Regions from separate parts of the Delftia sp. WY8 genome, predicted to be linked through region 2. Evidence: riboswitches for the same ligand, from Rfam matches in the RefSeq annotation. Region 2 holds a riboswitch; the other holds the start of a gene.
The links. Region 2 has a riboswitch for cobalamin ahead of G4D77_RS21010 (TonB-dependent receptor). Riboswitches for the same ligand answer to the same signal wherever they lie in the genome.
Positions count from the first base shown of each region.

Region 1: it holds a riboswitch for cobalamin, as region 2 does, so the genes downstream of both, G4D77_RS30685 (TonB-dependent receptor) here and G4D77_RS21010 (TonB-dependent receptor) in region 2, are expected to answer to the same signal.

Region 1 is NZ_CP049795.1:6,704,560-6,711,506, reverse strand. It holds gene G4D77_RS30695 (FecCD family ABC transporter permease) at 1-904, opposite strand, end outside; gene G4D77_RS30690 (ABC transporter substrate-binding protein) at 891-1,934, opposite strand; gene G4D77_RS30685 (TonB-dependent receptor) at 1,934-4,060, opposite strand; cobalamin riboswitch at 4,182-4,500, opposite strand; gene G4D77_RS30680 (2OG-Fe(II) oxygenase) at 4,513-5,187, opposite strand; gene alkB (DNA oxidative demethylase AlkB) at 5,202-5,852, opposite strand; gene G4D77_RS30670 (2OG-Fe(II) oxygenase) at 5,880-6,611, opposite strand; gene G4D77_RS30665 (hypothetical protein) at 6,817-6,947, shown strand, end outside.
Region 2 is NZ_CP049795.1:4,552,549-4,559,495, reverse strand. It holds gene G4D77_RS21020 (FecCD family ABC transporter permease) at 1-74, opposite strand, end outside; gene G4D77_RS21015 (ABC transporter substrate-binding protein) at 71-1,012, opposite strand; gene G4D77_RS21010 (TonB-dependent receptor) at 1,023-3,254, opposite strand; cobalamin riboswitch at 3,384-3,667, opposite strand; gene G4D77_RS21005 (CHAD domain-containing protein) at 3,706-4,587, opposite strand; gene G4D77_RS21000 (YbaK/prolyl-tRNA synthetase associated domain-containing protein) at 4,657-5,148, opposite strand; gene G4D77_RS20995 (helix-turn-helix transcriptional regulator) at 5,230-5,871, shown strand; gene G4D77_RS20990 (threo-3-hydroxy-L-aspartate ammonia-lyase) at 5,916-6,878, shown strand; gene G4D77_RS20985 (NUDIX hydrolase) at 6,898-6,947, opposite strand, start outside.

The sequences.
Region 1 (6,947 bases), 2.2 Mb from region 2:
GGTGGTCCGTGCCCACCAGCATGCGCGCGGCGTGCGGCACGATCAGCCCCACAAAGCCGATGGCGCCACTGACCGCCACCATGGTGCCCGTGAGCAGCGACACCGCCAGGAACAGTCCGCGCCGCAGCCGTGCCGTGTCCACGCCCAGCGTGGCGGCGGCCTCGTCACCGGCCAGCAGGGCGTTGAGCGGGCGCGTCTGCAGCCCCAGCCAGAGCATTCCCGCAGCCAGCACGGCGGCGGGAATGCCCAGTTCCTCCCACTGCGTGCCGGCCAGGCTGCCCAGCGTCCAGGTCAGCAGGGCATTGGCCAGGTCACGCTGGCCCGATGACAGGGTGATCAGGCTGGTCACGCCCGCCAGCACATAGCCGATGGCCACGCCACCCAGGATCAGCCGCGAGGCATGGATGCGGCCCTGGGAGCGCGCCAGCAGGTAGACCGCCAAGGTGGCCGCCAGCGCCCCGGCAAAGGCCCCGGCCGTGAGGGCGTACATGCCGGCCGAGGCCAGCGCACCGAAGGCCAGCACGGCCACGGCGCCCACCGACGCACCCGAGGACACGCCCAGCAGATAGGGATCGGCCAGCGGATTGCGCACCATGGCCTGCATGATGGTGCCCACCACGGCAAGCCCCGCGCCCACCAGGGCCGCCAGCAGCACGCGCGGCATGCGGATCAGCCAGACGATCTGCTGGTGCTGCGGCGTGATGCCCTCCAGCGGCGGCGGCTGCATGCCCAGCACCTGCAGCAGCCGGCTCCAGGCAATGCGCCAGACCGTGCCCGCCGGCATGTCCACGGGCCCCCAGGTGATGGCCAGCGTCATCACCAGCAACAGGGCCGCGAACAGCAGCAGGCACCAGAGGCGGGCGGCGCCCGAGCGCCTGGGCCAGCGGGAGTCAGTTGGCCGCATGGCTGGGCGCCGGCACGCGGTCGGGGTGCAGGGCCTGGGCCAGCGCGCGGGCCCGAGCGATGTTGCGCGGGCCGGGCGTGGCCTCGGCATAGGTCATCACGAAGAACCGCTTTTCGCGAATGGCATCGACGCCGGCCAGCTCGGGCTTGGCCAGCAGGAAGTCGATCTTGCCCTGGGCATGGGGCTGGCCGTAGTCGATGATGACGATCCACTGCGGGTTGCGCTGCACCACGTCCTCCCAGTTGCCTGCGGGCCAGTTGCTGGGAATGTCGTCGAAGATGTTGCGCCCGCCCGCTTCCTCGATCATGGCCTGCGGCATGCCGTAGCGGCCCACGGTCACGGGGATGTCCTGGCCGCTGTCGTAGACGAAGACCGAAGGCCGCTGCCGCACGCCCTGCATGCGCTCGCGCAGGTCCTTCAGGTCGCGCTCCAGCCCCTGCGCCAGTTGCTCGGCATGGGCGTCGATGCGGAAGATGCGGCCCAGGTTGCGCAGGTCGGTCAGGCCGTCTTCCAGCGCCACCTGGCTGCGCGGCCCCACGCGGATGCACGATTCGGACAGCACGTACGAGGCAATGCCGTGGCGCTGCAGCACCTCGGGCGTGACCTGGCCTTGGCGAAAACCGTAGCTCCAGCCGCCGAATACGAAATCTGCCGAGGCGCCCAGGATGGCCTCCAGGTTCATCTCGCGCTCCGCCAGCCGCGGCACGCGGGCCAGCTGGGCCTGGAAGGCCGGGTCGATCTGCTTGGCCTGCGTGATACCGCTGTAGCCCACCAGCCGATCGCCCAGGCCCAGAAAGAGAAACATCTCGGTGATGTTCACGTCATGGGTCACGGCGCGCAGCGGTGCGTTGGCGTAAGTCACGGGTCTGCCGCAGACATTGACGGTCACGGCCGCCTGCGGTGCGGCAGCCGGTGCCGGCAGTTCACTGGTGGTGCCGGAATCGCTGCGCGAGCAGCCGGCCAGCAGCAGGGTGGTCGCCAGGGCGCCAGCGCACAGGCCGTGGAGGCTTTTGGAGCGCGCCATGGCCATCAGAACCGGATATGGGCCGCGATCTCGAAGCGGCGGCCTTGCCCGACCAGGAACTGGCTGCCGTAGCTCGATCCCACATAGACCCTGTCGGCCAGGTTGCGGCCGATCAGGCTCAGGGTGGTGCGAGGGTCCACCTGCCAGCTCAGCGCGGCGTCGGCCACGGTGTAGGCGGGCAGGTTCACGGTATTGGCGTTGTTGCCAAAGCGGTCACCCACGTAGCGCAGGCCCAGCGAGGCCTGCCAGGCGCCCACGCGGTAGTGGCCCCAGAGGTTGGCCGAGGTCTTGGCCACGTTCTGCGGGCGGTTGCCGGCGCGGTTGCCGCCGGCCTCGATGAGCTTGTCGAACTGGGCATCCACATAGGACAGATTGCCCTCCACGCGCAGGGCGGGCGTGGCCTGGAAGGTGGCGGTGACCTCGGCCCCGCGCGAGGACTGGCTGCCGCCCTGGATGGAGATGGCCGGCCGGTCGGGGTCGCGCGTGATGATGTTGTCCTTCTTGATGTCGAACACGGCCAGCGTCCACTCGCCGCGCCCGCCGGCCACCTGTTGCTTGATGCCGATCTCGGCCTGGCGGCCCTTGCTCAGCTTGTAAGCCGTGTTGGCCAGGTTCAGCGACACCAAGCTGTTGACGGGATCGTGTCCCGAGCTGATCTGCCCATAGACCTGGGTGTTGCGCGCCAGCTCATAGGTCAGGCCCAGGCGCCAGGAGGTGGCGGCCAGCGTCTTGTTGAAATCCGTGCCGCCCACCAGCGAGTGGCTGGCAAAGCTGTAGACATCGCGGCGCAGTCCGGCCATGGCCAGCCAGCGGTTGCTGATGCGCCAGGCATCCTCCAGGTACAGCGCATGCTGGGTCACGCCGGTTTCGGTCTTGGCCTTGGTGACATCGGGGCTGGCCCAGCTGCCATGCACGGGGTCCCAGGCCGAGACCGTGGACGAGCCGCCGTAGGGCGAGTTGTTGGACAGCCGCAGGTTGATGCGTGCGGCCTCCCATCCCATGGCGATCTTGTGCGATCCCCGGTCCAGGTTCAGGCCCAGGCGATTGCCGGTCTGCTCCAGGTCGTGCAGGATTTCCAGGTAGTCGGAGCGGCCCACGGTCCAGGTGGCGGGGTTGAGCGCGTAGGCCTCGATGTTGCGCCAGTGGCGGTCCGACTGCACGTGGTACAGCTCGTTGCGCACCGTCAGCCAGTCATTGGCCTTCCATTGCACCTTGGCGCGCAGGCGCTCGTCGGCATAGCGCAGCACGCTGTCTTCGGCGTTGTAGTTGCGGTCGCGCAGGGACTCCACCACCTTGCCGTCCAGGCCCGGCGTGCCCCAGTAGCGGCTGGGCTTTTGCACGCTGCGGTCGGCAATCAGGTCGATCTGCAGGTCGCTCGTGGGCTCCAAGCGCAGCGTGCTCATGAACTTGCCGTTGCGCGACTGGTCCAGGTCGCGCTCGCCCGCGCTGCGCGCGGTGTAGCTGTCGATGCGGTAGCTGGCATAGGCGCCCAGGGCGCCGGTCACGCCCAGGCCCAGGCGCAGCGTGTCGTCCGTGCCCGCGCCCAGCAGCACCTCGGCCGAGCTGGTGCGGCTGGGCTGCTTGCGGATGGCGTTGACCGTGGCGCCCATGGTGCCGCTGCCATACATCAGCGAGGCCGGGCCGCGCAGCACGTCGATGCGCTCGTAGCCCCAGCTGTCCCCGGGATAGGCCGTGGTGCCGGCGGCCACGCCCAGCACCATGCCGTCTTCGGCCACGCCCACGGAGTTCACGCCCGCAAAGCCACGGCTGCTGAAGGACAGGCCGCCGTTGCCCGGCGTGCTGCTGGAGGTCAGGCCCACGGTGCGCGTGACGGCGTCCACCAGGGCGTAGTCGCCGCGCTCCTGCATCTGCTCGGCAGAAACACCATCCACGCTGGCAGGCACTTCCTGGTTGGAGACGCCGGTATGGCTGGCCGAGCGCGCAGGCTGGGCCAGTTGCTGGCCGATGCGTTCGGCCTGGCCGGTGACCTGCACTTCGGGCAGGACAGTCTGTGCCTGCACAGGAACGGACAGGAAGGCGCAGGCCAGGGCCAGCGGGCTCAGCCGAAGGCAAAGGGAATCGGCAGCACGGGTGCTGGGAACGCAGGAAAGGGAGGAATGCATTTCGAACATCGGTCTTCGACCGCCTGATGCGAAAGCAAGGCACTGCCGCCTCTCCAGCCAGCGTGCAAGGATAGGGTGCAGGACATTGCCATCCGCACCCCGCAGACAGTCAAGAAAGCGCCCGCTCAGCGGGCGCGAAACGCAGCAGGCCGGTCTCCGGGCTCACAAGCGGCGCAAGGACATGCCTTGCGCCCAGCGCCCCGTCTTCCCAATCCACCCGCGAAAAGCTGCATGTTGCAGACCACGCCATGAACCAGTGACAGCCTGTCATCGCCCCTCCGCAGGGTTGCGGAGACTGGCGGGACAGGCGTGGAGCGCCTTGACTTGTTTACCGTTGCGGGGGCAGCCAAGGCCTGTGCCGGCAGCGCAAAAAGCATTTGCTGGCAGTCACCTTGTTCCCGTTTCATCCCCATGGCTGGCATGTGGACACCTGTTGCACGGATGCCTTTGCAGGCGCGGCATTATAGCCAGCGGCCCGCGTCGGTAGCCTGCGGCGCGTCGTGCAGCAGCAGCTCCACACCCAGCCACTCGCCACGGTGAACGCGGCTGATGGCATGCCGCAGATGCACGCGGTAAAAGCCTGCCGCACCGCGCACCGGGCGCGGCCCCGTGGCGATGATGGCCGCATCCCCCAGGCCCAGCGGCAGCACCATGGGGCGCGATTGCATGCGCGGGCGCTGCTCGGTCATCACGAATTCGCCGCCCTCGAAATCCTGGCCCGGCCGGGACAGCAGCAGCACCAGCTGCAGCGGGAACACCGCCGCACCTTCGCTGTATGAGCGCAGCGGCGCATGGCCCGCCTGCGCCACATGCAGCAGGTGCGACTGCGGATGCATCTGGCCGCGCTGGTGGCCCAGCTGCCCGAAGGCCTCGAACGAGGCGGGCAGGGCAGGCTGCATGTCCATTTGGGCACGCCAGCGATTGGCAATGGCAAGCAGGTGCCGGTACAGCACCGGGCGCCATGTGTAGAGGGAGGGCGGCAGGCCATTGCGCATGGCCGCCTCGCCGGCCAGGGCGCGGCTTTCATCCGCATTCAGCAGCCGTGGCAGCAGGCAATGGCCCTCTGCATCGAGCTGGGTGGCAATGCGGCCCCAGTCCAGCCCAGCGAAGCGATCACTGCTGTTCGGCCCATCCATGTCGAACCCTCCATTCAACCCGCCTTGCGAAACGTGAGATTGATGCGCCGCCCTCCCAGCAGCAGGTGAGGCTGGTCCTTGAGCGGCAACACGCCGTGGTGGCGCAGCCGATCCACGCCGCCCCAGACCACCACGTCGCCATGCTGCAACAACACCCTGGCCGTCTTGTCCGCGCCCGCAAGCCCTCCAAACAGAAATGTGGCCGGCATGCCCAGTGACACCGAGACGATGGGCGCGTCCAGGTCACGCTCGTCGCGGTCCTGGTGCAGGGACAGGCGGCTGCCGGGCAGGTACTGGTTGATCAGGCAGGCATCGGGCGCGAAGCCCTCGAAACCCGCAGCGGCGGCCGCTTCGCCCGCCAGCTGCGCAAACACGGCCGGCATGGCGGGCCAGGACTGGCCGCTGACCGGGTCGATGGCGCTGTAGCGGTAGCCGCGCCGGTCGCTGGTCCAGCCCAGCGCGCCGCAGTTGGTCATGGCCACCGACATGGTGAAGCCGCCCGGCGTGACCAGATGGCGCAGCGGCGCCTGGGCCATGACGCTGTCCACCGCAGCCAGCAGTGGCGCCGCATGGGGCAGGGCATGGCCGCGCAGCACCACGGACTGGGGACCAATGGGTTCGATGCCCATGGGAGGTTCATCGGCAAAAAGATCCAGCGTGCTCATACCGGCCGTCCATCAAAGTGCGTCATATCAGAGTGCGTCATGAAAGATCAGCCCCACGGTATGGTGATGGCCGCTTCGGACGCGGCTGACGCCATGGCGCATGGCCGCGCGGCGGTAGCCTGAGCGCCGCCCCGGCACGGGCCGGTGGCGCACGGCCAGGACCAGCGCATCGCCCTGGTCCAGCGCCATCACATCGGCCCGTTGCCTGTCGCCATCGGCCTGGGTGATGACGAATTCCCCGCCCGCAAAGTCCTGCCCCGGCCGCGACAGCAGCAACACCACCTGCAGCGGAAACACATGCTCTCCATAGACATCCTGGTGCAGGCAGTTGTAGTCGCCCTCGCCGTATTGGAGGATCAGCGGCGTGGGCCGCAACTGGCCGTGCGCGTGGCAGCGCGCCAGGAAGTCCTGCAGCCGGTCCGGATAGCGCACATCCAGCCCCATGCGCTGGTTCCAGCGGTTGGCCACCGGCACCAGGCGGGAATACAGCTGTTCGCGCAGCCGCTGCAGCAGAGGTGGCAAGGGGTAGTCGAAATACCGGTATTCGCCACGCCCGAAACCGTGGCGGGCCATGACGATGCGGGAGCGAAAACCGTCTTCCCTGGTGTAGAGGGCCGCCAGGTCACGGCATTGCTGCGCGTCCAGCAGGCCGGGCAGCCGGGCACAGCCGTGCTCGTCGAGCTGGTGCTCCATCTGCGTCCATTGGCAGGGCGGGGCGGATTCGCAAGCTTCGTTGTCGAAAAGACGGAGGTTGTGCATGGCGGGCGCGGTTGGCGGCATGGGCGCTGTGGGCAATTGCCGCAGTCTAGGGCGCCGCCGCAGCGCCTGCATCCCGCTTCTTGCAGTGGACAGAATGTCAACCGGCGGCAGCGCCTGCCAGCCGCGTGCTGGACAGGCCTGGGAGGGCCGGCTGGCAGCTGCAATTGAACAATCGCGGCATTCCTGCAAACGCCTCAGGCCCGCCATGTCCAGCAACGTCCATCACCTCTATCTGTTCTTCGATACGCCCCTGCAGCTGCGCCGCGTGCAACTGATCTGCCAGTACCTGGCCCGGCAGTCCTGGGAGCAGGCCGAGCGCTGGATCCATGAGCTGGA
Region 2 (6,947 bases):
AGCAGGCTGGCCAGCAGCAGCAGGACCGCACCGACCCAGGGGCGCCACGCAGGTGGATGTGAAAGGGAATTCATGCGGCCTCCCCGGCCCAGGCCGCAGGGTGCAGCCAGCGCGAGAGCTTTTCCACGCCGCCAAAGGTGCGCGGCCCGGGAATCAGGAACTCGGCACGCGCCACCGTGGTGGCCCGGCCGCCGCGCACGGCGCGCAGGTCGCGCCAGCCGCGCTGGCCGATCAGGTCCTGCATGGCCTCCTGCGTGCCTGCGAACAGCAGCACGTCGGGGTCGGCGGCCAGCACGGCCTCGGGCGAGACCTGGGGCACGGTGCCCAGGCCGTCCAGCGCGAACGCGGCGCCCGCGCGCACCATGGCCTCGCCGGTATAGGTGCCAGGGCGTGCCGCCAGCAGCATGCCGTTGCCCAGCCGGCCCGTGACCATGAGGGCGCGCGGCCGGGGCTGGCCGGCCACCTGCCGGTCCACGCGCAGCAGCCGCGCTTCCTGCGCCAGGGCCAGCACCTGGCCGCGCGCCTGCACGCCCGTGGCGCGGGCCACCAGGCGCAGGTTGTCCATCACCTCGGCCAGCGAGCGGCTGAGCAGCACCATCACCGGCACGCCGATGCGCTCCATGGGATCGACCAGCTGGTGCGCCGCCTGGCGCGCGGGCGTGACGATGACCAGGTCCGGCTGGCGCGCCACCACGGCGTCCACCGAGAACCCCAGCCGCCCGCCCACCTTGGGAATGCGCTCCACGCCCGGTGGAAAGCGCGTGAAATCCTCCACGCCCACCACGCGGTCCAGCAGGCCCAGCGCGGCCACAAGCTCGGTGTTGGAGGCAAAGATGGAGACGATGCGCTGCGGCGGCGCGGCAATCTCCACGCGCCGGCCCAGCGCATCCTGCAGCACCACCGGACCGCCTGCAGCGACGGTGTCGGCCCAGGCCGCGGGCAGGCCGCAGCCCAGGGCCGCCGCCGCGCCCTGGCGCAACAACTGGCGGCGCGTGGTGCTGGATTGCCTCATGCCATGGTCCTCAAAACTCTGCTTGCAGGCCGACCATGAGTTCGCGCCCGGCCATCGACGTTCCGCAGCCGCCGTTCTGGTACGCCGGGTTGGCGATGCAGGGCGCGCGGTCCAGCGCGATGAAGATGGGATGGCGGTTCAGGTCGAACAGGTTGTTGACGGCTGCGAACAGCTTGACGCCGCGCGACACGCGGTAGTCGGCACGCAGGTTCCAGATGGTGAAGGCGCCCTTGCGGTGGATGAAGGTGCTGCTGGGCTCGCCCTGCGGGATGAGCAGCGCCTCTTCCGTGTCGTACCACATGGGACCGCGCAGCAGCGTGGACAGCTGCAGGCTCCAGTCGCCCTGCAGGCGCCCGCTGCCCTGGCCGTAGCGCACGCCGGCCGAGGCCTCGTAGCGGTACATGCGCTGCACCTTGTCGGTATTGGCCGACGCTGGCGATCCCTTGTCCCGCATGCTGAAGTGGTAGTAGCCGCCAGCCCAGGCCTTGAGCTGGTGGCCCGTCAGGTTCAGCGCCCGCGCCAGGTCCATGTCGGCCTGCATTTCCAGGCCGCGCGCCACGATGTCGGCCGCGTTGTTGGCGTAGTCCGAGGTGTTGGTCGTGGCCCCGCGCGAGACGGTGATGATGCGGTCGCTGATGGTGTTCTGGAACAGGGCCGCATCCACGCGCCAGCCGGGCTGCTGCAGCGCGGCGCCGACCTCGATCTGGCGGCTGGTCTCGGGCTTGAGGTTGGGGTTGCCGAAGGTGCGGCCACCGCCGACGGCCGTGAAGTCCGAAGCCAGCTCCGTGGCCGTGGGAGCGCGGAAACCCGTGGAGGCCGCAGCGCGCAGCGTGAGCCGGTCCGTGGCCTTCCAGGTGGCGCCGGCCGACCAAGTGTGGTTGTCGTAGTCGCGCGTGCTGGCCTGGGCCAGGGCGAGATTGGGCGTATCGTCGAAACGCGTCGTGCCCCAGGTCTTGCGCAGGCCGGCACGCAGCGTGAGGCGATCGTCGAACAGGGTCTGCGCGTCCTCGACGTACAGCGCGTGCACCTGCTCGGTCTGGTTGTTGTCATAGGGCGCAACCTGGCCCGCCGGGCCGCCCGGCATGGCCACGCGCAGGCGGTCGGAGCGCAGCTTGCTGCGCTCCCAGTCGAAGCCCATCAGCAGGTCATTGGTCTGGCTGACACGCAGGCGCGGCTGAAAGCGCAGGCCCGTGGCGTCCAGCTGGCGGTGGTTGTAGTCGCGCGCCGTGCCGGGCACGGCGCTGTTGCCCGAGCGGATCACGGGCGATGCCCAGTTGAACTCATCGGTATCGACCAGGCTGTAGAGGTGGGTCGTCCAGCTCAGGCGCTGGCCGGGCAGTGCGCCTTCGTAGGTCAGGTCCAGCGAGCGGTTGCTGCGGTTGTCGCGGCTGTAGATGTTGGCGCCCGATCCGCGAAAGCCCGCGTTGTAGATGCCGTCCGTGCGCAGCTGCAGCTCCACGCGGTGCAGCTCGTGCAGCTGCCAGCCCAGGGCGCCGCTGGCGCCGCGCCGCTTCCAGCCCGTGTTCTCCATGCGCGTGCCGCCGTCGCCCGACTCGTAGTCGCCGCGCCCGCCTGCGCTCACGCCGAAGTACCAGTCGAAGCGGTCATTGGCGCCGGCCGTCTGCGCATCGGTGCGCCACAGGTCCCACGAGCCGGCCTGGACCTGGGCGCGCGTGCCAGGCGCCGTCGCTCCCGTCTTCATGATGATGTTGACCACCCCGCCCATGGCCTGGCTGCCGTAGATCACCGAGGACGGGCCGCGCACGATCTCGATGCGCTCCACATCCGAGGGGCTGAGCTTGGACAGGTTGGCCGTGCCCGCGCGCCGGCCGTTGACCAGCACCAGCACCTGGCTGCGGAAGTCGCGCCCCTGGCCGTCGGTGGAGGCGCCGCGCAGGTTCATCGAGGTCTGGGCCGCCGTCCATTCGCTGAGAAAGCCCACGGCGTTCTCGGCCAGCAGGTCGGTGACCGAGCGCGCGCTGGAGCGCTCTATGGCCTCGCGGTCGATGGTCTGCGTGGTGCTCGCGATGCGGCTGCGCGCCTCGGGCCGCGCCGTGGCGGTCACGAAGACGGCGTCCAGCGCATCGTCGGCGGATGCACCGGCTTTGCCGGCCGCCGGTTCCTGTGCGGCGCCGGCCGCCGCGGCGCAGCAGGCCAGCACGGCCGCAGCGGTGGCCGGGCGCAGGAAGGGAGGAAGGGGAAAGGGGCCGGAACAATCGGCGGCCAAAGAAGCGAAGCGCATGCGTTGAATCCAACTGCCCCAGTCACCCGTGGGGCCTATCGTCTGAACCACGCCGCACGGCGCGCACGCCGGAGCCGGCCACGCCAGCGCAGGCTGGGGCCGGACCGGACAGGCGCACTCCCGCGGCGTCCGAAAGCAATGCAGAAGGCCGGTATCCGGGCTTGCGGAACGCTGCGGCGCGCAGGGTGGGCGCGCTGCAGCAGGCATCCCCGCCTTCCCATGTCCGTCCAGACACAGTGGCTTGCGGCGCGCAACCGGTGGGTGGCGCGCCAGCGTGGGGAGTTGTATTCCGCTGACCGTTGCGGGGGCAGCGCAGGCATTGCGAGCGGCCACCTCGATGGCATCGCGCACCTGCTTCCCGTTGAACCCCTGGCCGGTGAACGGCATGAGGCACCTTCAGCAACAGCGCACCGCCACGGCCCAGGGGCTGCGGCGGTGCGCCAGCGGCGGATTATCGCCCAGCCCAGAAGCCCGGCACCCGGGCCAGCGCCCGCAGCGCGCGGCGGCTGCTGCGCGCGCTGGTGGCCAGGCGGGCCTGCAGGTAGCCGGCGGCGAACCAGGCGCGCGGGTCGCGCGCGGCCTCGGCATGGAAATGCTCGGCCGCCACGGCCATGTCGTTGTGCAGGCCCAGCGCGTCCTGGGCGGGCACCAGCGCCTCGGCAAAGCGCCGGCCCTTTTTGCCGGGCCACATTCCGGGCGCGAATTCCCGTGCAAAGTCCGCCAGATAGCGCAGGCGCTTGAGCCGCTTGCGCACGCGGTGCTGCTGCGACAGCGGCAGGCGGTCGAAGTGCCGGCCGTCGCGCAGCACCTGGCGGTGCAGGCGCGCCAGCCGCCGTGCCAGGTACTTGCGCGTGCCTGCGGCGGACAGGTGGGCAAAACGGGCCGATGGCTCTGCCTGCGGCGCCTGCGCCAGCGCCTGGATCTCGGCCAGCGCGTGCAGGAACGGCGGCTCGCGCACGGCAGCGGCTGCATCCGCCTGCACGGCCTGCGGCGCCTGCCAGTCGCACAGGGGCGCATGGGCGGCCTGCAGCAGCGGGCGCACCACATCGGCCAGCGTATCGGCATCGCGCAGCGTGCCCAACTGCGCAAAGGCCTGGGCCAGGGGGTCATCCCATTCGGCGCGCATGCCGGGCGCCAGCCCCGCGCACTCACGCAGCACGGTGCGCAGGCGCCGCAGGGCCACGCGCAGCTGGTGAATGGTCTCGGCATCGCTGCCACCGCCCTCCAAGACCGCCAGATGCGACTGCACCTGGGCCAGGGCAGCAGCCAGCGCCGCACGCACAAAGCCGGCCGCATCGGGCCGGTCAGGGTGCTGCTTCGCAGGGGTGGACATGGTCAGGCAAGGAGATGTGGACGTTGCCGACGATTGTGGGCGCAGCCCCGCGCCAGGGTCAATCCATGGTCAATCGGCGCCCTCCCCGCTCAGGCTGTGCAGCGCGGGCCGGGCAATGCGCACATAGTCGGCCGAGTCCAGCACGATGGAGCGGTCCAGCCGGCCCGCATTGAAGGCGATCTCGGCAAAGCGCTCCACCAGTGCCGGGTCCACCACCAGGCGCACCTGCGGGTTGAAGGAGAACGGCGGCACCGATCCCATCACGCAGCCGGTGGCGGCCTGGGCCTCCTCTGGCGAGGCCAGCGTGGCCTTGCGCACGCCCACGGCCTGGGCCAGGCGCTTGAAGTCCAGCTTACGGTCGCCGGGCAGCACGGCCAGGAACAGCTGGGGATCGCCCGCACCGGACGCATCGCGGCTCTTGCAGAGCATGGCCTTGGCACCCTGGCCGGGTGCCGTGCCCCGGATTTCGGCGACGAGGTCGGAGCGGCCCTCGGCAGGGTGCTCGATCACGCGAAAGCGCGCGTCCTGGGATTGCAGCAGGTGAACAAGGGTGTCGAACATGGCAGGGAGCACAAGAAACGGACAAGAAGGCAGGTCGCCTGAGTTTTGACATTTTGTCCAATTCAAAACAAAATGTCCAATATGACACAACGCACTCCCGAGCAGCGCCAACTGCTGGAACAGGTGGCCAAGATCGCCGAAGGCCTGGGCCAGACCCTTGCCCCGTTCTGCGAGGTGGTGGTGCATGACCTGCTCGACCCGTCCCATGCGGTGCTGGCCATCCACAACAATCTCTCGGGCCGCGATGTCGGCCAGGGCGCGACGGAGCTGGGCCTGGCCCGCATCCAGGACCCCGGCTACGAGCAGGTCATCGCCAACTACCCCAACCAGTTCGCCGATGGCCGCCAGGCCAAGAGCACGTCCATCGGCATCCGCGACTCCGAGGGCCGCTACATCGCCGCCCTGTGCATGAATGTGGACCTGACGATGTTCCAGGGCTTCCAGAGCATGCTCAACCGCTTTGCCGCCGTCAGCGGCGACACGCCGGCCCGCGAAATGCTGGCGCCCATGGGCGCCGGGGCCGGTGCCGACACGGTGCGCGCCCGCATCGACCAGTTCGCGGCGCGCCTGGCGACCACGCCGCGCGCCCTCAAGCCCGAGGAGCGGCGCGCCCTGGTCCGTGAACTCAAGGGCGACGGCCTGCTGGACCTTCGCCGCTCCATGGAGACCATTGCCGCCCACCTGGGCGTGTCGCGCGCCACGGTCTACAGCTACGCCAAGTAGGTCCCGGCACCCCGCCGATCTGCAACTCCTTCTCTCCCGTACCGATGACAAGCCTTCCCACCTATGACGACGTGGCCGCAGCGGCCCAACGCATCCAGGGCCATGCCCACCGCACGCCCGTGCTCACCTCGCGCACGCTGGACGAGGCGCTGGGCGCCCGCGTCTTCCTGAAGTGCGAGAACCTGCAGCGCATGGGCGCCTTCAAGTTCCGCGGCGCGTTCAACGCCCTGTCTCGCTTCAGCGCCGCGCAGCGCAAGGCCGGCGTGGTGGCGTTTTCCTCGGGCAACCACGCCCAGGCCATTGCACTGGCTGCCAGGCTGCTGGAGATTCCCGCCACCATCGTCATGCCGCATGACGCGCCCGCCGCCAAAGTGGCGGCCACCAAGGGCTATGGCGGCCAGGTGGTGGTCTACGACCGCTATACCGAAGACCGCGAGCAGATCGGCCGCGACCTGGCCGAGCGCCATGGCCTGACCCTGATCCCGCCCTACGACCATGCCGACGTGCTGGCCGGCCAGGGCACGGCCGCCAAGGAACTGTTGGAGGAAACCGGCCCGCTGGACGCCCTCTTCGTGCCGCTGGGCGGCGGTGGCCTGCTGTCGGGCACCGCCCTGTCCACACGCGCGCTCAGCCCCGACTGCGCGCTCTACGGCGTGGAGCCCGAGGCCGGCAACGACGGCCAGCAGTCGCTGCGCGCAGGCCGCATCGTCCACATAGACACCCCCAAGACCATTGCCGACGGCGCCCAGACCCAGCACCTGGGCGGCATCACCTTCCCCATCATCCAGCGCGACGTGACCGACATCCTCACCGCCAGCGATGCCGAGCTGGTCGACGCCATGGGCTTCCTGGCCACGCGCATGAAGCTCGTGGTCGAGCCCACCGGCTGCCTGGGCCTGGCCGCCGCGCGCCAGAAAGGCGAGGAGCTGCGCGGCCGGCGCGTGGGCATCATCCTCAGCGGCGGCAACGTGGACATGCAGCGCTTTTGCAGCCTGCTGGGCGCCTGATCCTGATCGAAGGCCGCCCTCACCCGCGCGGGCTGAAGGTGCGCGGAAACACCACGGGCGCGCTGCGGT